Regions from separate parts of the Arthrobacter sorbitolis genome, predicted to be linked through region 3. Evidence: predicted binding sites of a transcription regulator. Region 3 holds the regulator's gene; each other region holds the start of a gene.

Region 1 (7,040 bases), on a different contig from region 3:
TGGGGATACAGGATCGCGAATGGAACCACGAGCGGAACGACAAGGCGGAGGGCGTGCGTCGGTCGCCGTCGGGCCGCGTTCCTCTCTGGGCACTCGACGATGACCCTCGCCGACCGTCCGCTCCGTCCCCTTGGCGTGCGGCGCCGTCGAACGCGTCGGAGCGACGTGGCTCGTCCACGTCTCGGTGGCGCCGGACCGGTCCACGGCGACGCTTTCTGAGCCGACTGAAGCTGCACCTCACGACCGCCGCGGTCCTCGGGCTCGTCGTCTTCCTGTACGCGACGCCGTCGCTGTTCGACCGCTTCGTGCTGCCGGCCGTCCTGCCTCACCTGCCCGGCGCCGACGTGCCGCCGCCCGGCGTCGAGGCCGGCGAGGTGCCGCTCGGCACTCCCCCGCCCGCTCCGGCGTCGACGGCATTCCGGCTCTTCGAGTCGCCGGTCGAGGATCAGGAGTGGATCGCCTACGATCCCTGCCGCCCCCTCCACTACGTCATACGGCCCGACAACGCACCCGCCGGCTCGGAAGGTCTGGTGCAGGAGGCCGTCGCCGAGGTGTCGGCGGCGACGGGGCTGCAGTTCGTCGATGACGGCACGACGACGGAAGGGCCCAGCGAGGAGCGGGACCTGTACCAGCCGGAGCTGTACGGCAAGAACTGGGTGCCGGTGCTGATCACATGGACGAGTGCCGCGGAGATCCCCGAACTCGCCGGCGACGTCGCCGGGCTCGGTGGTAGCGACTACGCGCAGGCACCGGGGCAACCCCTCGTATACGAGGGCGGACAGGTGCAGCTCGACGCACCCGACGCTGTCGACACCCTGCGATTTCCCGACGGTCGCGCCTACCTGAAGGCGGTCATCATGCACGAACTCGCGCACGTCGTCGGGCTGGACCATATCGATGACCCGGACGAACTGATGAACCCCGAGAACTTCGGCGTGACCTCCTTCGGTGAGGGCGACCTCGCCGGTCTCGCGCTCCTCGGAGCGGGACCCTGCGCGCCCGGGCTCTGACCGTGCACATTGGAGGGCCACAGGGTTGTCAAGATGCCTGGATCGTGGTCCCCGGTTCAAATTCCGCAGCGGCCTTCCACCGCGTAGATTTATCCAATGAGCAATGACGCCCGTTCGACAGTGATCCGTCCGTTCGACCCCGACGGCGGCGGCGACCAGCCTGCCGAAGCACTCGAGGCGCTCATCGCCAAGATCGAGGGCGAGGTCGCCGAGCTCCAGTTCACGCGATTCACCAACGACGACGCCGTCGCCCTGGGACAGTTGCTCGTCCAGCTGGGAGTGGGACGCAATCTGCCGATCGCCGTCAGCATCTGCAAGCCGAACCACATCCTGTTCCGGGCGGCGCTCGAAGGTGCTACCCCCGACAACGATCACTGGCTCGACGCGAAGAGCCGCACGGCGCAACGCTATTCTGTGCCGTCGCTGCTCGTCGGTCTGCGGGCGCGGCGCAATGGCGGCAGGATCGAGGACAACCCGATGTTCGACACCTCGACCCACGCTGCCCATGGCGGCTCCTTCCCGTTCTACATCAGGGGCGTCGGCCCCGTGGCGACCGTGACGGTCTCCGGGCTACCGCAGCTCGAGGACCACAGGCTCGTCGTCGAGGCTCTGCGGACGTTCCACGCCGCCAACGGCCTGTAGTTCTCCTGAGTCTTCCGCTCTTCACCAGGTGGGGCCCACACCATCCGGGTATGTGGACAAACCGCTGCGACTACCGCTCCACATTGGCCCTCTCGCCTCCGAATTAGTACGTCCGTTCGATAAAATTGGGGCATGGCTACCGTCCCGATCGAGCGCCTTCCGCGATCACCGAGTCCCCTGGACTCGGCGATCGCCCTGCTCGCGGAGTCTGCTCGAGAGGCCGCGGATCGGCACGGCGTCATGTCAGCACCGAATGCGATGCAGTTCATCCTGCAGGTCGAGCAGGCCTCGAGGATGGTCGATCATCTGCAGATAATCGCTGCGGCTCTCGCGGGTGAACAGCATGCGGGTGGCGACGGCGGAGGGGAGACGGGCCCTCCCGTGCTCGGCGCAGGTTCAACGTGGGATGTAGCCTCACCTACCGCATCGCCTCCCGCGACAGCAGCGGCGTCCGGCGCTCGGGCGGACAGCGGCTACAGGGACTGTGCCGATTTCCTGAGAGGAACCCTCGGGATCAGTCGGGCAGAAGCACGACGGCGGCTGAGCCTTGTCGAGGTGGTCCTTCCCAGCATCTCACCGTCGGGAGCCGCGGTCCCGCCTCGGCTGGAGGCCCTGAGCGAGGCAGCCGGGGCAGGGGTCATCAGCGGGAGGGCTGCCACGGTGGTCGCGCAGGCTCTCGATCGGGTGCAGTCCGTTGCGACGCCGCAGCAGCGTGAATCGATGGAGCTTCATCTGACGAGGCAGGCGATCGAGTCGGACGAGGACATCCTCCGGGTGCTGGCGCGCCGGTGGGAGTCGGTGCTCGATCAGGATGGGCAGGAGCCCACGGAGAAGGTGCTGCGAGCGCGGCAGGGCGTGTTCCTGAAGGGTCGGCGCCACGGACTGCATCTGATGGAGATCGGGGCGACCGACGAGCAGTTCGAGCACCTGGTGACGGTCATGAATTCTGCCGCCAACCCGAGGGGGTCCTCGGGACATGCTGCTGATTCGACTGGTGGCGGAGCCGACGGGGCAGCCGACGGGGCAGCCGACGCGTCGGCCTGCGACGAGGAGCGGAATCCATCGGTCTCCGTTGCAGGCTCGTCGGCCGTCCCAGGGTCTCACCTCGACCCGTACCCCGATCCCGCGACAAGAGCCCAGAGTCTCCTCGACGGCCTCGTTTCCGCCTGCAAGATAGCCCTTGCCTCGGCTGAGCTTCCGGCTACCGGCGGTCACCGCCCTCAGGTCATGGTGACCATCGACTACAAGGACCTGCTCGGCGAGACGCAGCGAGCAGGTAACGCCGTCTTCACGGAGCAGATCACCGCCAGGAACATCCGGAGGCTGGCCTGCGACGCCGACCTCATCCCTCTGGTACTGGGCGGCAAAGGTCAGGTGCTCGACGTCGGACGAGCCCAACGACTCTTTCCACCACATCTTCGGCGAGCACTGGTGGCTCGCGACAAGGGCTGTGCCTTCCCCGACTGCTCCATCCCGGCCAGCTGGTGCGAAGCCCACCACATGAGGCCCTGGTCGCGCGGTGGCTCGACCAGCATCGACAACGGCGTCCTGCTCTGCTCACGACATCACCACCTCATCCATCAGGATCTGTGGACGGTCGAAGCACGCGGAGGCATCCCCTGGTTCCGCGCACCCGGGAGACCAGGGCGCGCGGGTGTAGCCCGCAGGAACACCTACTGGCAGGCAGGAACGGTGGTCGACGAAGCACTTGCGCACTCCCGGTCGCGGCCCGATCCGAGTTCCGGCCCAAGCCCGGGTAAGGGCTCGGGTTGGGGTTCTGGTTCTGGTTCGGGCTGGGGTTCTGGTTCGGGTTGGGGTTCTGGTTCGGGTTGGGGCTCGGGTTGGGGTTCTCGTTGGGGCCAGGATCCAAGTCCTGGTCCTGGTCCTGGTGACGAGTCGCATCCTGGTTGGGGCCCGGACCCGGGTCCTTGTCCTGGTCCCGAGTCGGGTCCTGGCTCGAGTCCGGATCCGGGTCCGGGTCCGGGTTGGGGGCGCGGTCGTGCACGCGTTGATTGAGAGCATGACTTCTGTCCAACCTGGTCGGTGTCGCGAACGAGCAGCGCACCTGAGAGGTTGGGGGCGGAGTACTGTGATCCACCTCCTGTTCCGAGTTGCAGATCTCTCGGCACATCCCGGGACGGCGAACGCGGTGAGCGCTACTACCAGCGGCTCCCCGAGGGTCTCGCCCGATGAAGGTGGGACATCGTGAAACGTGTGAACGGGGACGGACAGACAGCGTGAATCGGGACGTACGACAAAGGCGGCCCTCCCGCAGAAGCGCCGCCCCGTCATAGGTGATCAGCTGTCCAGGGAACTCTCGATGGCCTCCGCGATCGGCGAATCACCGTTGTTGAACCGAATCGTCCTGTCCACGGTGCCGAGCTCGCCGAGGACGACCGCGGCGACGTGCGCCACGTCCTCGCGGGTCACCGTGGTCTGGTGGGGCTCGTCGGATACCTCGATGTTCCCGGTACCCGGCTCCGTGGTCAGCGAACCAGGGCCGAGGATGGTCCAGGCCAGCTTCGAGTTGCGGAGGTGCTCGTCCGCTGCGGCTTTGGCTTCCGCGTAGTGGAAGAACCCACTGTCCTCGGGGACGCCATGGTCCTTGCGAGAGCCGATGTAGGACACCATGACGTAGCGGCCCACCGAGGCTTCCTGCGCTGCATCGATCGAACGGATCGCAGCATCCCGATCCACCGCATAGGTGGCCTCCACGCTGCTGCCACCCGAACCGGCAGACCATACGACGGCGTCATGGCCACTGAAGACGTCGGCCATCTGTGCAACCGACAGTTCGGATACGTCGGCCACGACAGGAGTAGCACCCGTCTGCTCGACGTCTGCGGAGTGGTCCTGATTGCGGAAGATCGAACCGACCTGATGGCCCTGACTGCTCAGGATCTTCGCGAGATGCAGCGCTACTTTTCCGTGCCCACCGATGATGGCTACGCGTGACATGAGAACTCCTTGTGGTCGTCTTCTGGTCGAGTCGTGGTCGTCCGACACCGTCCCTCCGACGCTAGCCCTCCCACACGAGCGCTCGCCACCGGTAGCACCACGTTCAGCCCCTGGCGCAGGCGTATTCCCGAGCATCGACACTATCTGTCCGGTGGAACTACATCGCGGCAGGACTCGTCAAGCAGAGACAGGATCGCCGGTGGCTGCAGATCCTCCCTGTGCAGCAGGATTCCGTCGCTCGCGCGCAAGGCTCTACCTCACAGTCCCACAGGGACAGCAAGCCCTCCCTGCCGCGAGCTATACGAGTGGTTACCGGAGATAGGACGCTCCATTCGCGTCGACCACCGTACCGCTGACCCAGATCGGGGCTTCTGTAGCGAGCCAGGCGACGGCCAGAGCGATCTCCTCCGGTGTCGCAACCCTGTTGAACGGACTCTGCGCTCGGACAGCAGCACCACCGGGACCGTCCAGAACGGTCCTGCCCATGTCCGTCTCCACGAAACCGGGCGCCACCGCCGCCGCAAGGATGCCGTGAGGGGCGAGCGCAACGGCGAGGGACTGCGTCGTGGCATGCAGGGCCGCCTTGCTGGCACCGTACGCAGGAGTGATCGGCTCACCACGGTACGCACCGCGTGACCCGACGGAGATCAGCCGTCCGCCGTCCGGCCCCGTGGGCCGATCGAGGAGGTGGCGCGCCACCAGCCAAGCCAGGTTCGCGGGTCCCAGGAGGTTCACGTCGAGCGTCCGGCGCCATGCCTGCTGCCAGTCCTCGTAGGAGGTGCCGTCGATGGGGTGTGCCTCGAAGATCCCGGCATTGTTCACCAGCACATCGATACCCCCGAGGTCCTGCACGACACCGTCTACGATGCTCCGGCACGCCTCCGGATCCCCCACATCACCGACGACGACGGCGTGCCCGGAACCGGAAAGACCCTCCCGGACAGCTCTCGCTGCCGACACATCCCGACCGGCATGCACGGCGATGCGGTGTCCCCTGCCGGCGAGTTCCCGGGCGATGGCCTCGCCGATCCCGCGACTTGCTCCTGTCACCAGAATGCTCAATGTCATGAATCAGACGCTACATCCTGCACGCCGCGGACCGCCGGAGATGGGCACCTGTGGACAAGGAAACGATCCCGGGGGAGGTCCTTGCTACGCTGCTAGCCATTCCCCTTGCCCATGCCTCACCCGTGAAGGACCCCGGATGGACTCGTTCAGCGCGCACCTCGACAGGGGGATCCTCAGACTGCGATGGAACCGGGGCGTCGAGATCACCCATGCGGACGCCGTCGCCGCTGCCCGCGCCCTGGCAGAGTTCCACGGTCCCGCCGTCCTGCCGCTCCTGGTCCACATGCACGGCATCACCGGCATCACGCCGGAAGCACGCGTGGGGATGGCCGCCTATCGAGGATTCTCGAGAGTGGCACTCGTGGGTGCTGATGCGGTCGACGAGGTGATGTCGGGCTTCTCGCATCGCTCCCCCACCACCACGCGCTTCTTCACGTCGGAACCCGAGGCACTCAGCTGGCTCCGGGAGAGCGCCGTGATCGACCAGGGCGCCGCCGCACAATAACTCGACCGACGGCCCGGAACGCTCCAGCCCGTGGAGCACGTGTCGGCCAGCAACGCCACGCAGCACAGCGCAGCGCAGCGCACTCGAGCGGGACAGCTCGAGGTCCCTGAAGAAATGGGCCTCCGCGATCCAATCCTGTGACCGAACCTCCGGCGCACGATACCGCGACCCGACCGACGGACCGAACCTCCGGCGCACGATAGCCCGACCGTGACCGCCGGACCGAACCTCCGCCGCACGATACCGCGACCGACCATGCGCCGAGTGTCCGCGAAGGCTCGTTGACCGTCCTCGGCGTCGGGTGCCACAGTGGCATCATGAGCACCGGAAACACCGCAAACGGCGACGTCCAGGTCACCAACAACGAGGGCAAGAGCCGTTACGTCGCCACCCTCGACGGCGAATCCGCCGGCATCGCCGCATACGAACGCTCCGGTGACACGATCGTCTTCACCCACACGGTCGTGGACGACGAGATGGAGGGCCACGGCATCGGAAGCACCCTGATCCGTCATGCACTCGACGACGCGAGGGAACAGCACCTCATGGTCGTGCCTCGGTGCGAGTTCGTCGCAGCCTTCATCGAGGACCACCCCGAGTACAACGATCTGGTGGGCTAGGCAGCCCTGCTGATCCTGACGCCGAGAGCAGCGTCGATCAGCACTTCGGCAGCACTCCGCGCCTGCCGGGCGGCTTCAGCGGTCCCCGCGATCGCCGCCGTCGTCTGAGCACCCTCCGCGAGGATCGAGAGCTGCGGTGCGAGGTACGCCGGCGCACCCGCTTCATCCGCCAGCCGCGAGACGTACTCCTGGAAGGACGCCTTGTGCTCCCGCGCGTACTCGGCCACGTCGGGACTC
Region 2 (7,040 bases), on a different contig from region 3:
GCGTGTGCCTCGTCCAGTTCGAGGACCGCGACGTCGGCGTCGAGGCGCCCCCGCCAGTCGACGTCGCCCAGGAGTGCTGCGGCGACCCCTCGCGTGAAGTTGCTGCCCGTGCGGTTCGTGAAGACCTTCAGGCCCTGGCCCTCGAGCAGCTCCACCACCATCTTCGTGGTGGTCGTCTTGCCGTTCGTCCCGCTGACGACGACGACGCCGTGCGGGAGGGTGGACAGCGCGCGGCCCATGAAGCGGGGGTCGAGGCGCTCGACCACGAGGCCCGGGAGCGCGGAGCCGCCGCCGCGCAGGCGGGAGGCGATGCGCACGGCCTTGCCCACGAGGACTGGAAGGGGATTCATGCCTCCAAATTATCGCAGGCCCGGCTGCCATCCCGGGACGCGGTGGCGAGGCGCTGCTCACGCCGTCGCCCGCCGGCAGGGGCGGCAGGGCGGCGACGGCCTAGAATCGGGGTATGACTTCCCCCTCCTCCCCGGAGTCCGTCCCCCTGTCCGGCGTCGTGTCCGGCACGGCGTCCGGCACGGCGACCGGCACGGCGTCGGCTGTGTCGCGCTCATCGTCCGGGGCCGGTCCGCAGGTGGCCGGATCCGCCGGCGCTGCGCGTCGGAGCGGCCGGGATGTCGTCGTCGGGGTGCTCGCCGTGCAGGGCGACGTCCGCGAGCACATCGCGACCATCGAATCCCTCGGGGGCCGTGCCGTGCCTGTCCGGCGGGCGTCGGAGCTCGCCGCGGTCGACGGCCTGATCCTCCCCGGCGGGGAGTCGACCGCGATCGACAAACTGACGCGCACGTTCGGCCTGGCCGGACCGCTGCGCGAACTGATCGCGGGCGGCCTGCCGGTCTACGGATCGTGCGCGGGCATGATCCTGCTGTCCGACGTCATCGCCGACCCCGCGACCGACCGGAACGGCGACCCCCAGCAGACCTTCGGCGGCCTCGACATGGTGGTGCGGCGCAACGCCTTCGGCCGCCAGCGCGACTCCTTCGAGACCGATCTCGCGTTCGCGGGACTCGCGGCGACCGGCTCCGTCGCCGGGGACGAGCCGATGCGGGCCGTCTTCATCCGCGCACCGTGGGTGGAGAAGGTGGGCGCCGACGTCGAGGTCCTGGCCCAGGTGCCCGCCGCCGAGACGCCCCAGGCGGGCCCCTCCGACGGCCCCCCGACCCGCGGCCCGGACGGGACGCCGGCCCGCGCCTCGGGCGGCACCGGGACCGACTTGGAGCCGGTCGCTAGAATTGTCGCAGTGCGTTCAGGGAACCTGCTGGCCACGAGTTTCCACCCGGAGGTCACGGGCGAGCGGCGGGTCCACGAACTCTTTATCCGGATGATCAGAGGAGAAGCGTAAGCATGTCGGGGCACTCCAAATGGGCAACAACCAAGCACAAGAAGGCCGCGATCGACGCCAAGCGCGCGAAGTCCTTCGCGAAGCTGATCAAGAACATCGAGGTCGCGGCGCGGGCCGGCGGTGCCGACGTCGCGGGTAACCCCGGCCTCGAACTGGCCGTCTCCAAGGCCAAGAAGACCTCCGTGCCCATCGACAACATCAACCGTGCGGTGAAGCGCGGGGCCGGCCTGCTCGGCGAGGCCGTGGACTACCAGACGATCATGTACGAGGCCCGCGGCCCCCAGGGGTCCGCCCTGCTGATCGAGTGCCTCACGGACAACAAGAACCGTGCGGCCTCCGAGGTGCGCCTCGGCATCTCCCGCAACGGCGGCACCATCGCCGATCCGGGCTCCGTGGCCTACCTGTTCGCACGCAAGGGTGTCGTGACACTGCCGAAGAACGGCCTCACCGAGGACGAACTGCTCATGTCCGTCCTCGACGCCGGTGCCGACGAGGTCAAGGAGTCGGCCGACACGTTCGAGATCGTCTCCGAGCCCCAGGACCTGCGGGCCGTCGTCGCGGCGCTCGACGCGAGCAGCATCGAGTACGAGACCGACGACGTCGAGTTCGTACCGTCCATGCAGGTCGCCCTCGACGCCGACGGCGCACGGAAGTTCCTCAGGCTCGTCGACGCCCTCGAGGAGCTCGACGACGTGCAGAACGTCTACTCGAACGCGCACCTGCCGGACGAGGTCCTGGCGGAGCTCGAGAACGACGACTGACATCGCAGCTCTCCCTGCGTCCCGCCTCCGGGGACGGGTGACGCCATGACCTACCGCGTCATGGGCGTCGATCCGGGCCTCACCCGGTGCGGCCTCGCCGTCGTCGACATCGAACCGAATCGGCGTTCCACGCTCGTCGCGGTGGGCGTCGTCGGCACCGAGGCCGGCAGGAGCCTCGACGAGCGGCTCCTCGTCATCTCGGAGGCCGTCGACTCGTGGCTCGACCTGCACCAGCCGCAGGTCCTCGCGGTGGAACGCGTCTTCAGCCAGCTCAACGTCAGCACCGTGATGGGGACGGCGCAGGCGTCCGGCGTCGTGATCGTCTCCGCCGCGCGGCGCGGCATCCCCGTGGCGCTCCACACCCCCACCGAGGTCAAGGCCGCAGTCACCGGCAACGGGCAGGCGGACAAGGCCGCGGTCACGAAGATGGTGACGAAGATCCTCCGGCTCGAGACGGCGCCCCGGCCCGCCGACGCCGCCGACGCCCTGGCCCTCGCGATAACCCATGCCTGGCGCAGGGGAGTGGGGCAGCAGGGCGCAGCCGCATCGGGCGGCACGGTCACCCCCGCCCAGCGCATCTGGGCCGAGGCGGAGGCACGCGCGCGACGACGGTAGCGCCGGCCCCGCGACAGCGTCGCCCCGTCGCCCTGCCGCGCTGCACTTCCCGGTGTGGCGACTCGATCGGACGGCCAGACCCCGGTACCGTTGGACATTAGAACGTATGTTCGACGTCGGGTGACCGCCCGGCCGACCCGCATCTGCCCTGGAGCTCTACATGATCAGTTCCCTGCGAGGAACAGTGACCCACGTGGGCCTGCACTCCGCCGTTCTCGACGTCAACGGCTTCGGCATGCAGGTCCAGGCGACCCCCCAGACCCTCGCGGGACTGCGCGTGGGGGAGCAGGCCTCCGTCGCCACCGCCATGATCGTGCGCGAGGACTCGATGACGCTCTTCGGCTTCGAGGACGCCGACCAGCGGGAGGTCTTCGAGACGCTCCTCGCCGTCAGCGGCGTCGGACCCCGGCTCGCCCTCGCCGTCCTCGCCGTGCACACGCCCGAGGCGATCCGCGTCGCGGCGTCGTCGGGCGACGACAAGGCCTTCAGCAAGGTCCCCGGTATCGGACCGAAGGGTGCCCGGCGCATCGTGCTCGAACTCGCCGGGAAGCTCGTGCCCCTCGAGGCGAAGACCGGCGTGCCCGCACGCACCTGGCAGGGGCAGGTCCTCACCGCCATGATGGGCCTCGGCTGGTCGGAGAAGGACGCCGGGGCGGCGATCGACGCCGCCGTCGCCGACGCGCCCGAGGTCGCGGCGACGGGCGACGTGGGCCAGATCCTGAAGCTGACGCTGCGCCGGCTCGGCCAGGACGGCGCGCGGAGCTCGGCTCGGGCGAAGGTGGGATCATGACGGACCAGCAGCCCGAGGAGGCGACGGTCGTAGCGCCCGCGGCCGATCCGGAGGATCGCGCCATCGAGGCGGCGCTCCGCCCCAAGAACCTCGACGACTTCGTGGGGCAGCAGCGCGTCCGGCGGCAGCTCTCCCTCGTCCTCGAGGCCTCCCGCATGCGCGGGCGCACCGCCGACCACGTGCTGCTCTCCGGCCCCCCGGGCCTCGGCAAGACGACGCTCGCCATGATCATCGCCTCGGAGATGAACGCGCCGCTCCGTATCTCGTCGGGGCCGGCGATCCAGCACGCGGGGGACCTCGCAGCGATCCTCTCCTCGCTCACCGACGGGGAGGTGCTCTTCCTCGACGAGATCCACCGCATGTCCCGGCCGGCCGAGGAGATGCTGTACATGGCCATGGAGGACTTCCGGGTCGACATCATCGTGGGCAAGGGTCCGGGCGCCACGGCGATCCCGCTCGAACTGCCGCCCTTCACCCTCGTAGGCGCCACCACGCGTGCCGGACTCCTGCCGGGTCCGCTCCGTGACCGCTTCGGCTTCACCGGTCACCTCGAGTTCTACTCCACCGAGGAACTCGAACTGGTGCTCCGGCGCTCCGCCATGCTCATGGACATGAAGGTGAGCTCCGCTGCCTTCGCCGAGATCGCCGGCCGCTCGCGCGGCACGCCGCGTATCGCCAACCGCCTGCTGCGCCGTGTGCGGGACTGGGCGCTCGTGCACGGCGTCGACCTCATCGACGCCCGCTCGGCGAGCGCTGCGCTCGACATGTACGAGGTGGATGCCCGTGGCCTCGACCGCCTGGACCGCGGCGTCCTGACGGCGCTCATCACCAAGTTCAACGGTGGGCCCGTGGGCCTGTCGACCCTGGCGATCGCGGTGGGGGAGGAGCCCGAGACGGTGGAGACCGTCGCGGAGCCCTACCTCGTCCGCGAGGGGCTCCTCGGCCGGACGCCGCGTGGCAGGATCGCGACGGCGGCCGCCTGGAAGCACCTCGGCCTCGAAATGCCGCAGAACGTCGCGGCCGCGATGCCCGAGGACCTCTTCTCCGTCGCACCGGAATCGCTGCTGGACACCGAATCCGCGCTTGACAGTTGGGCCCAGCCGGAGTCCTGACGCGCCGGGCGCCCAGAATTCCCCTTTACACTGGTGTTCTCTCATGTGTGCCGGGGCACAATGCTGCCGCCACACCCAGTCCCAGGAACGGAATCCCAGTGCTTGCACACGTAGTCGCCCAGAACGCCTCAGGAGATGCTCCAGCCTTCGACATCTTCTCGCTCCTGTTGCCGCTGGCGCTGGCGTTCCTGATCTTCACCATGTTCCGGCGGCAGCGGAAGACGCAGCAGCAGGTCAAGGAGATGCGGACGCAGATGGAGCCCGGCACGGAGGTCATGACCCAGTTCGGGCTCTACGGCACGATCGTCTCGATCGACCAGGAGAACAACAAGGCCGTCCTCGAACTGTCGCCCGGCAACCTCGCGACCGTCCACACGCAGGCCCTGTCGAAGGTGGTGCAGCAGGAACCCGCCGTCGTCGGCGACGCGACCGACTCCACCGATTCCACCGATGCCGTCACATCCAGCGACGCCGCCGTCGACGGCACCACGGTGCCCGACGACGCGTCGTCGCTCAGCGGGGACGTCCCGGACCGCACACCGACCTCCGGGTCCACCGCCGCGGGAACCGCAGGCGCTGCGTCCGGCGTCGAGAGCCCCGAAGAGACCCGGGAACGCCTGAACCGCGAAGCCGCCCGGGAGAACCGCGATCCCAGGGCGAACCCCGACCACTAGCATTCCGCAGGGCGCCGGTACTCAGCCGGCGCCCGTCAGCATCGACCCGGCGCCCGAGACGCGCCACTGAATAAGGACATCCATCATGCCTCGTACCGGTCCCGGGACGGCAGCCAAGCGGACACTTGTCTGGCTGGGCGCATTGACAGCACTGCTCGCGATCCTGCTGGGAGCGGGATCCTACTGGAGCACCGCGAGCTGGAGCCCCCGCCTGGCCCTCGACCTCGAGGGCGGCACGCAGATGATCCTCGCCCCCCGCGTCCAGGGCGGCAGCGACATCACGCCCGAACAGCTGGACCAGGCCGTCGAGATCATCCGCCAGCGCGTGGACGGCTCCGGCGTCGCCGAGGCCGAGATCAACACGCAGTCCGGCCAGAACGTCATCGTGTCGCTGCCCGGCACGCCGGACCCCCAGACGCGTGACCTCATCCAGGCCTCCGCGCAGATGGAGTTCCGCCCCGTCCTCGCCGGAGGCCCCGGCCAGGCGGCGGCCGCGGAGACACCCACGCCCGACGACCAGCTGCCCACGCCGGCCGCCGAGCCCCAGGACGCGAGCGACCCCAACTGGATCACGCCGGAGCTCTACAAGCAGTTCGAGGCGCTCGACTGCCTCGACCCGGCGGCCCTCGAGCCCGCCGAGGAGCCCGCGCCCGCCGACCAGCCCATGGTCGCCTGCGAGCCCGACACGCAGGGCAAGTACATCCTGGGACCCGTCGAGGTCCCGGGAACCGACATCTCGACGGCCAGCTACGGCCTGCAGCGCAGCGCGCAGGGCCAGACCCTCAACACCTGGGCCGTCACGATCGACTTCAACGACGAGGGCACCGAGACCTTCCGAGAGGTCACGGAGCGCCTGTACGCGCTCGGCCAGGGCGATCCCCGCAACCAGTTCGCGATCGTCCTCGACGGGCGCATCGTCTCGGCTCCCACGACCAACGCCGTCATCCCCGACGGCAACCCGCAGATCACCGGCAACTTCACCGAGGAGTCGGCGGCCGCCCTGGCGGAGCAGCTGAAGTACGGTGCCCTGCCGATCAGCTTCGAGATCCAGAGCGAGCAGCAGATCTCCGCGACCCTCGGCGCCGACCAGCTGCGGCTCGGCCTCGTCGCCGGCCTGATCGGCCTCCTGCTCGTGGCCGCGTACTCGATGTTCCAGTACCGGCTCCTGGGCCTGGTCACGATCGCCTCGCTGGTCGTCGCGGGCGTCCTGACGTACCTCGCCATCTGCATCCTCGGCTGGACGGAGAACTACCGCCTGTCCCTGGCCGGCGTGGCCGGCCTCATCGTCGCCATCGGCCAGACGGCGGACTCGTTCATCGTCTACTTCGAACGCATCCGCGACGAACTGCGTGACGGACGCGGTCTCGTCTCCGCCGTGGAGAACGGCTGGCGCCGGGCCAAGCGGACGGTGCTCGCCTCCAAGGCGGTGAACCTGCTCGCCGCCCTCGTGCTCTACTTCGTCGCCGTCGGCAACGTGCGCGGGTTCGCGTTCACCCTCGGGCTCACGGCGATCGCCGACCTCGTCGTCGTGTTCATGTTCACGCACCCGGTCCTCCGCCTCCTCGCCAGGACGAAGTTCTTCGGCGAGGGCCATCCCTGGTCCGGGCTCGACCCGCGCCGCCTCGGCGGTATCCCGCTCTACCGCGGAGCAGGTCGGCTGCGTGAACCGGGCCAGGCGCCCGTCGCCGTCGCCCGTACCAGGAACAAGGGGGCCTCGGCCGAGGCCGAGCGGCG
Region 3 (7,040 bases):
GGCCTTCCGGTCGACCCTGGAGGAGGTGGCGGACTCCGACCTCATCCTGCACGTCGTCGACGTGTCGCACCCCGACCCGGAAGGGCAGATCGCCGCCGTGCGCGCCGTCCTGACGGAGATCGACGCCCGCAAGGTGCCCGAGATCCTCGTCTTCAACAAGGCCGACGCCGCCGACCCGTTCGTCATCGAGCGGCTGCGGCAGCGAGAGCCACGCTCCATCGTCGTGTCCGCCCGCACGGGGGCGGGGCTCACCGAGCTCCGTCAGCTCATCAGCACGAGCATCCCGCGTCCCGGGGTCAAGCTGGACCTGCTCGTGCCCTACGAGCGGGGCGAGGTGCTGAGCCGCCTCCACGAGGAGGACGTGGAGATCCTCGGCCTGGAGCACGTCGACGACGGGACGCGCCTCGAGGTGATGGTTCGCGAGGGCCTGGCGGCCGACCTGGAGCCGTACCTGCGGCATGAGTGACACACCACGGTCCGGCGCCGCCGTCGCGGCGCCGGTCCCGGGCCCGTCCGCTCCCGGGAACCACCAAGCGATCAAACTGCTCGACACCGCCGTGGCCGCGATGGGCGGGGAGATGCGCACCGGCCAGCACGAGATGGTGCGGCAGGTCAGTGAGGCCATCCGCTCGGGCGACCACCTGCTCGTCCAGGCCGGCACCGGGACCGGCAAGTCCCTCGCGTACCTCGTCCCGCTCATCGCGCACGCCCTGGAGAGCGACCGGCCGTCGGTCGTCTCGACCGCGACGCTCGCCCTGCAGGCGCAGATCGTGGGCCGGGACCTCCCGCGCCTCCTCGAGGCCGTCCGGCCCGCCCTCGCGCGCCCCGTCGACGTCGCCCTGCTCAAGGGCCGCTCCAACTACGTCTGCCTCCACAAGACCGGCGGCGGCTTCCCCGAGGAGGACGTCCCCGATGCGCTCTTCAGCCTCGGCGAGGACGCCACACCGCACCCGTCGCCGCTGACCGGGGGCGCGCCCTCGTCGGCGCTCGGCCGCGAGGTGGTGAGGCTGCGCGAGTGGGCGGACGGCACGGACACGGGCGACCGCGACGACCTCGTCCCCGGCGTGAGCGACCGGGCCTGGCGGCAGGTGTCCGTGTCCAGCATGGAGTGCCTGGGCGCCGCCCGCTGCCCGATGGCGCAGGAGTGCTTCAGCGAGAAGGCCCGGGCCGCCGCCGCGGACGCCGACATCATCATCACCAACCACGCGATGCTCGCGATCAGCGCGTTCGAGGGGCTCGCCGTCCTGCCCGAGTACGACGTCGTCGTGATCGACGAGGCCCACGAGCTGCACGACCGCGTCACCGGAGCCGTGTCCGGGCAGCTCTCGGCCTCCATGGTGGGGGCGGCCTCCACCGCCCTCCGCCGCCACGCCTCCATCGGCACCTCGGCCCTCGACACCGCGGCCGCCGCCTTCGAGGCGGCCTCGGAGCTCGTCCCGTCCGGGCTCCTGCCCGGCGGGCTGCCGGATGACCTCGAGGAGTCGCTCGCGCAGGTCCGCGACGCAGCACGGGCCGCACTGTCCGACACGAAGACGGACGGCAAGTCCGAGGCGGACGCCGACGGCGGGCGGCAGGTGGCCCGCTCGCGCGTCACGCTGGTCTTCGACCTCGCCGAGCGCATCCTCGCGGCCACCGATTCGAACGAGGTGGTCTGGGCGTCCCGGACCAGCACCTTCACACCGGGATCCGGGTATGCGCAGCCGGACGAGGGTGCACCCGCGACACTCAACGTCGCGCCGCTCTCGGTCGCGGCACGCCTGCGGGAGGGCCTCTTCGAGGACCACACGGTGATCCTCACCTCGGCGACGCTTGCCATCGGGTCCGAGTTCGGTCCCGTCGCGGGGTCGCTGGGCCTCAGCGGACCCGGCGCGCCCGCCTGGACCGGCGTCGACGTCGGCAGTCCGTTCGACTACCCGCGCCAGGGCGTCCTGTACGTGGCGAAGGACCTGCCCAAGCCCGAGCGCGGCACGTCCGACGCGCAGCTGCAGGAGCTGCTGACGCTCCTCAGGGCCTCCCGCGGGGGTGCGCTCGGCCTGTTCTCCTCGCGGCGGGCCGCAGAGGAGGCGGCCGAGGCGCTACGGCCCCAGGTCGACTTCGAGATCCTGTGCCAGGGGGAGTCCTCCCTGAGCGGGCTCGTCGACCGGTTCGCGGCCGAGCCGGACACGTGCCTGTTCGGCACGATGTCCCTGTGGCAGGGGGTCGACGTGCCCGGCGCGTCGTGCCGCCTCGTCGTCATCGACCGCATCCCCTTCCCCCGGCCCGACGACCCCCTCATGACGGCCCGCACGCGAGCCGTCGCCCGCAACGGCGGCAACGGGTTCATGAGCGTCTCGGCGACCCACGCCGCGGTCCGGCTCGCCCAGGGGGCCGGACGGCTCATCCGTTCCACGGGGGACCGGGGCGTCGTCGCCGTGCTCGACAGCCGCCTCGCCACGGCCCGCTACGGCGGCTTCCTCCGGGCCGCGCTGCCGCCCTTCTGGGCGACGACGGACAGGGCCACGGTCACCGGGATCCTCGAACGCCTCTCCGTCCGCTGACGGTCCTGCCGATGCCATGCGAAGGGCGCCGCAGTTCCGGACTGCGGCGCCCTTAGCATGCCCGGTGGTGCGTGCCCGGACCTAGAGGGCGCGCATCACCGAGACGACCTTGCCCATGATGCTGGCATGGTCTCCGAGGATCGGTTCGTAGCGGGTGTTCTGGGGCAGCAGCCACGTATGGCCGTCGCGCTGGCGGAAGGTCTTCACCGTCGCCTCGTCGTCGAGGAGAGCGGCAACGATGTCGCCGTTCTGCGCGCTCTGCTGCTTCCGGACCACCACCCAGTCCCCGTCGCAGATGGCGGCGTCGACCATCGAGTCCCCCGAGACCCTGAGCATGAAGAGCTCCCCATGGCCCACGAGCTGCCGGGGGAGGGGCATGACGTCCTCCACGACCTGATCGGCGAGGATCGGCCCACCGGCTGCGATGCGCCCCACGAGCGGGACCAGGGCGGTGTCGACGGCGACCCTGTGCTCGGCAGAGGGCCGCTCCGGCGCCGACCCGTCACCGGTCGCCGGCTCGGGCGGCAGGGTCAGCGGCAGCAGGACCTCCATGGCCCGGGGACGCTTGGGGTCGCGCCGCAGGTAGCCGAGCCGCTCGAGCTGCGAGAGCTGGTGCGTCACGCTCGACAGGCTGGCCAGGCCGACGATGTCGCCGATCTCCCGCATGGAGGGCGGGTAGCCCTTGTCCGCGATCGAGCGCTGGATGGTCTCGAGGATGGTCAGCTGGCGCGCGGTCAGGCCCTTCGACACCGAGCGGCCGCGGGGGCGGCCACGGCCCGCCGAGATCGGCACGGCATTCGCCGGCACCTCGGCCGTGTTCGATTCCTGCCGGTCCGCCGATGTTCGTTCCGCCACTGTGATGCCTTTCGCCTGGGACTGCAGATCCCGTTGTGCCCGCCTGCCGCCCTCCGCCGGGGCGGGAGCGATTCTGTCAGTGGCGGGTGATTTCCTGAGGTACATCGACGCCGTGCCTGCCGCTTGGTGGCAGCAGGTGCCGTCCATGCCCTGCCCTGTTCACGCTAGGGCAGACGGTGGGGCTTTTCAAACATATGTTCGAGCGAGTCTCGACAAGGGTCGTCGGTCAGTGCTAGAAATAAGCTCAGATGAATTAGAACACGCGTTCGAAACGAGAGTCCAGCCCCGACCGGCTGTTCGAAGGGAAAGAGGCTACGTAATGGCTGAAGCACCAGCACAGCACGGCAGCACGGCGCTCTGGGCGCTGACCCCCACGCGTCCGGAGCCGCACCTCCGTCTCGTCCGGTCCGCCCCGCCCGCGACGGCCCCGCTCACCCGGTCCGTCCCGCTCCTCCGGTCCGTCCCTGCCCTGCAGTCCGTCCCGCCCGTGCGCACGGCGTGGACCGGGCCCCGCGTCCCCAGGCCCCGTGGCTCGGCGTCCCGCACCGCCACGTCCACGCTGTCCGATACGTCCATGCAGCCCCGTACCTCCATGCAGCGGAGTACGGAGCGGCCCGTGACCCTGACGCGGCGGGGACGGCTGGTGCTGGTCGGCCTGCCGATCGCGCTCGGCGTGGCGGCCCTCATCCTCCTCGGCGCCTTCCTCACGTCGCAGGCCCAGGCCTCGGAGTCGCTGCCGGCACCCTCGTCGACCGTCGAGGTCAGTGTGGCGGCCGGCGAGTCCCTGTGGGACCTGGCGCTCCGGTACGCGCCGGACCGCGACCCGCGCGAGGTCGTGGCCGAGATGGTCGAACTCAACGACCTGCGCAGCTCCGTCGTCCAGGCGGGCCAGAGCATCGCCGTCCCCGCGGCAGGATAGGCAGAGCCGGTCCGGCCGCCGCAGGCGCCCAGCCCGACTTCATTAGCCGCTGAAGTCGGCATCGCTTAAACTGGGAGCGTGCCCTCCTCCGTCGACGCCCTTGCAAACCTCCCGCTGCGTAACGACCTCGTCGGGCTGCACCCCTACGGTGCGCCGCAGCTCGACGTCCCGATCCTCCTGAACGTCAACGAGAACACGCACGGTGTCCCGGCCGATGTGCATGCCGCGATCGTCGAGGCCGTCGCCCACGCGACCCAGGGCCTCAACCGCTACCCGGACCGCGAATTCGCGGAGCTGCGGAAAAACCTCGCCGACTATCTCGGCCACGGCCTCACCCCGGACCAGCTGTGGGCGGCGAACGGCTCGAACGAAGTACTGCAGCAGGTCCTGCAGGCGTTCGGCGGGCCGGGGCGGACGGCGATCGGATTCCCGCCCACCTACTCCATGTACCCGCTGCTGGCCAGCGGCACGGGCACGCGGTACGTCACGGCGGACCGTCAGGCCGCCTACGCCATGACCCCTGGGGCCACGGCCCGGGCGGTACGCGAGTCGGCCGCCAACATCGTCTTCCTGTGTTCGCCGAACAACCCCACGGGCACGGCGCTGGGCCTCGACGTCGTCGAGGCGGCCTACGACGCCGGCGAGGCGGAACGCGCCATCATCATCGTCGACGAGGCCTACGGGGAGTTCGCGCAGAAGGACACACCCAGCGCGCTCACCCTGCTCCCCGGCCGCCCGCGGCTGCTCGTGTCCCGCACCATGAGCAAGGCGTTCGCCCTCGCCGGGGCGCGGATCGGGTATCTCGCGGCAGCCCCGGAGGTCGCGGACGCCCTGCGGCTGGTGCGCCTGCCCTACCACCTGTCGGCGATCACGCAGGCGGCGGCCAACGCCGCGCTCACCCACGCGGACACGCTGCTGGCCAACGTCGAGGCGATCAAGGTGCAGCGGGACCGGATCGTCCGGGAGCTCGAGCGCCTCGGACTGTCCCCGGCACCCTCGGACGCCAACTTCGTGTTCTTCTCGGGCCTCGACGACCCGCACCGCGTCTGGGAGGGACTGCTGGAGGCGGGGGTGCTGATCCGCGACGTCGGGATCCCGGGGTCGCTCCGCGTCACCGCGGGAACAGAACCGGAGACGACGGCGTTCCTGTCCGCGCTGGGGAAGCTGCTCTAGCCCCTCCGATGGCCCGTCCTGCGGACGGGTCTCCTAGACTTGAGGGGCCGCCCGGCGCGCCCCGCCGATCCCGACCCCCGGCTCTCCCAGAAACGCCGATCCGTGCCCGGATGCCCGGGAGCAGACAGAAGGAAAGCAATGACAGTTGATGCCGCCCCAGGCCGAACGGCCCGTATCGAGCGCGTCACGAGCGAGTCCAGCGTCCTCGTGGAGCTCGACCTCGACGGCACGGGTGTGTCCTCGATCGACACCACCGTGCCCTTCTACGACCACATGCTCACGGCCCTGTCGAAGCACTCGCTGATCGACCTCACCATCAGGTCCTCCGGCGACACGCACATCGACGTCCACCACACGGTCGAGGACACCGCGATCGCGATCGGCGAGGCCCTCCGCATCGCGCTCGGGACGAAGGCCGGCATCCGCCGGTTCGGCGAGGCCACCGTCCCGCTCGACGAGGCCCTCGCGAACGCCGTCGTCGACATCTCCGGCCGGCCGTTCCTCGTCCACGGCGGGGAGCCGGCCGGCCAGGAGTACCACCTGATCGGTGGCCACTTCACGGGGTCGCTCACGCGCCACGTCCTGGAGGCCCTCGCCCTCCACGCCGGGATCTGCCTCCACGTCACCGTCCTCGCGGGCCGCGACCCGCACCACATCGTCGAGGCCCAGTTCAAGGCCCTGGCCCGGGCGCTGCGCGCAGCCGTCGAGTCGGATCCACGCGTCGAGGGCATCCCGTCCACCAAGGGAGCGCTATGACCGCGCGCCGCGTCACGGTGCTCGACTACGGGTCCGGCAACGTCCGCTCCGTCGTCCGCGCCCTCGAGCACGTGGGAGCCGAGGTCGTGCTGAGCGCCAAGCCCGACGACGTCCTCACTGCCGACGGCCTGCTCGTCCCCGGCGTCGGCGCGTTCGCCGCCGTCATGAAGGGGCTGAAGGACGTCGACGCACTCCGCATGATCGGTCGGCGCGTGGCCGGCGGCAGGCCCGTCCTCGGGATCTGCGTGGGCCTGCAGGTGCTCTTCGACGAGGGTGTGGAGCACGGCGTCCGGACGCCCGGCATGGGGGAGTGGCCGGGGACGGTGGAGCGGCTCAAGGCCGACGTCGTGCCGCACATGGGCTGGAACACGGTGGAGGCGCCGGCGGACACCGTCCTGTTCGACGGCATCGGGGACGAACGGTTCTACTTCGTCCACTCCTACGGCGTCCAGGACTGGACCTTCGACGTCACGCAGCCCGCCATGAAGCCACCGCAGGTCACCTGGTCCGATCACGGCGGCCGGTTCATCGCCGCCGTCGAGAACGGGCCCCTCAGCGCCACGCAGTTCCACCCCGAGAAGTCCGGCGACGCAGGGGCCCAGCTGCTGCGGAACTGGATCGAGGGTCTCCGATGAGCCGATGCTGAGCCTCGTCCTCATGGGTGTCGCCGGCATCCTCATCGGCGGGGCGTTCTCCCTGCGCAGCCAGGACTTCCCGCGCTGGGTGTGGATCGCCTTCCTCGCGCTGGCCGGGCTGTCCCTCTTCGCCGCCTACCTGTTCACGCTTCCCGGCGACTAGCC

The links. Region 3 encodes LexA, which represses DNA repair genes until DNA is damaged. Its sites were predicted from a motif close to TCGAACANNTGTTCGA; they were not measured.
Region 1: a site for LexA is predicted at 1,757-1,772, ahead of ACX80K_RS17895 (HNH endonuclease signature motif containing protein). Genes of this name have one in related genera too.
Region 2: a site for LexA is predicted at 2,829-2,844, ahead of ruvA (Holliday junction branch migration protein RuvA). Genes of this name have one in related genera too.

Annotation. Positions count from the first base shown of each region.
Region 1 covers NZ_JBTNDM010000022.1:17,507-24,546, reverse strand. Annotated here, with positions in the region: gene ACX80K_RS17905 (matrixin family metalloprotease) at 1-1,010, shown strand, start outside; gene ACX80K_RS17900 (heme-degrading domain-containing protein) at 1,107-1,652, shown strand; gene ACX80K_RS17895 (HNH endonuclease signature motif containing protein) at 1,785-3,668, shown strand; gene ACX80K_RS17890 (SDR family oxidoreductase) at 3,951-4,610, opposite strand; gene ACX80K_RS17885 (SDR family NAD(P)-dependent oxidoreductase) at 4,920-5,678, opposite strand; gene ACX80K_RS17880 (SpoIIAA family protein) at 5,815-6,183, shown strand; gene ACX80K_RS17875 (GNAT family N-acetyltransferase) at 6,501-6,803, shown strand; gene ACX80K_RS17870 (TetR/AcrR family transcriptional regulator) at 6,800-7,040, opposite strand, start outside.
Region 2 covers NZ_JBTNDM010000001.1:717,597-724,636, reverse strand. Annotated here, with positions in the region: gene ACX80K_RS03450 (MurT ligase domain-containing protein) at 1-350, opposite strand, end outside; gene pdxT (pyridoxal 5'-phosphate synthase glutaminase subunit PdxT) at 464-1,354, shown strand; gene ACX80K_RS03440 (YebC/PmpR family DNA-binding transcriptional regulator) at 1,357-2,115, shown strand; gene ruvC (crossover junction endodeoxyribonuclease RuvC) at 2,161-2,730, shown strand; gene ruvA (Holliday junction branch migration protein RuvA) at 2,891-3,520, shown strand; gene ruvB (Holliday junction branch migration DNA helicase RuvB) at 3,517-4,632, shown strand; gene yajC (preprotein translocase subunit YajC) at 4,731-5,306, shown strand; gene secD (protein translocase subunit SecD) at 5,392-7,040, shown strand, end outside.
Region 3 covers NZ_JBTNDM010000012.1:40,474-47,513, reverse strand. Annotated here, with positions in the region: gene hflX (GTPase HflX) at 1-466, shown strand, start outside; gene ACX80K_RS15680 (ATP-dependent DNA helicase) at 459-2,537, shown strand; gene lexA (transcriptional repressor LexA) at 2,619-3,344, opposite strand; gene ACX80K_RS15670 (LysM peptidoglycan-binding domain-containing protein) at 3,712-4,311, shown strand; gene ACX80K_RS15665 (histidinol-phosphate transaminase) at 4,390-5,484, shown strand; gene hisB (imidazoleglycerol-phosphate dehydratase HisB) at 5,623-6,240, shown strand; gene hisH (imidazole glycerol phosphate synthase subunit HisH) at 6,237-6,875, shown strand; gene ACX80K_RS15650 (hypothetical protein) at 6,880-7,038, shown strand.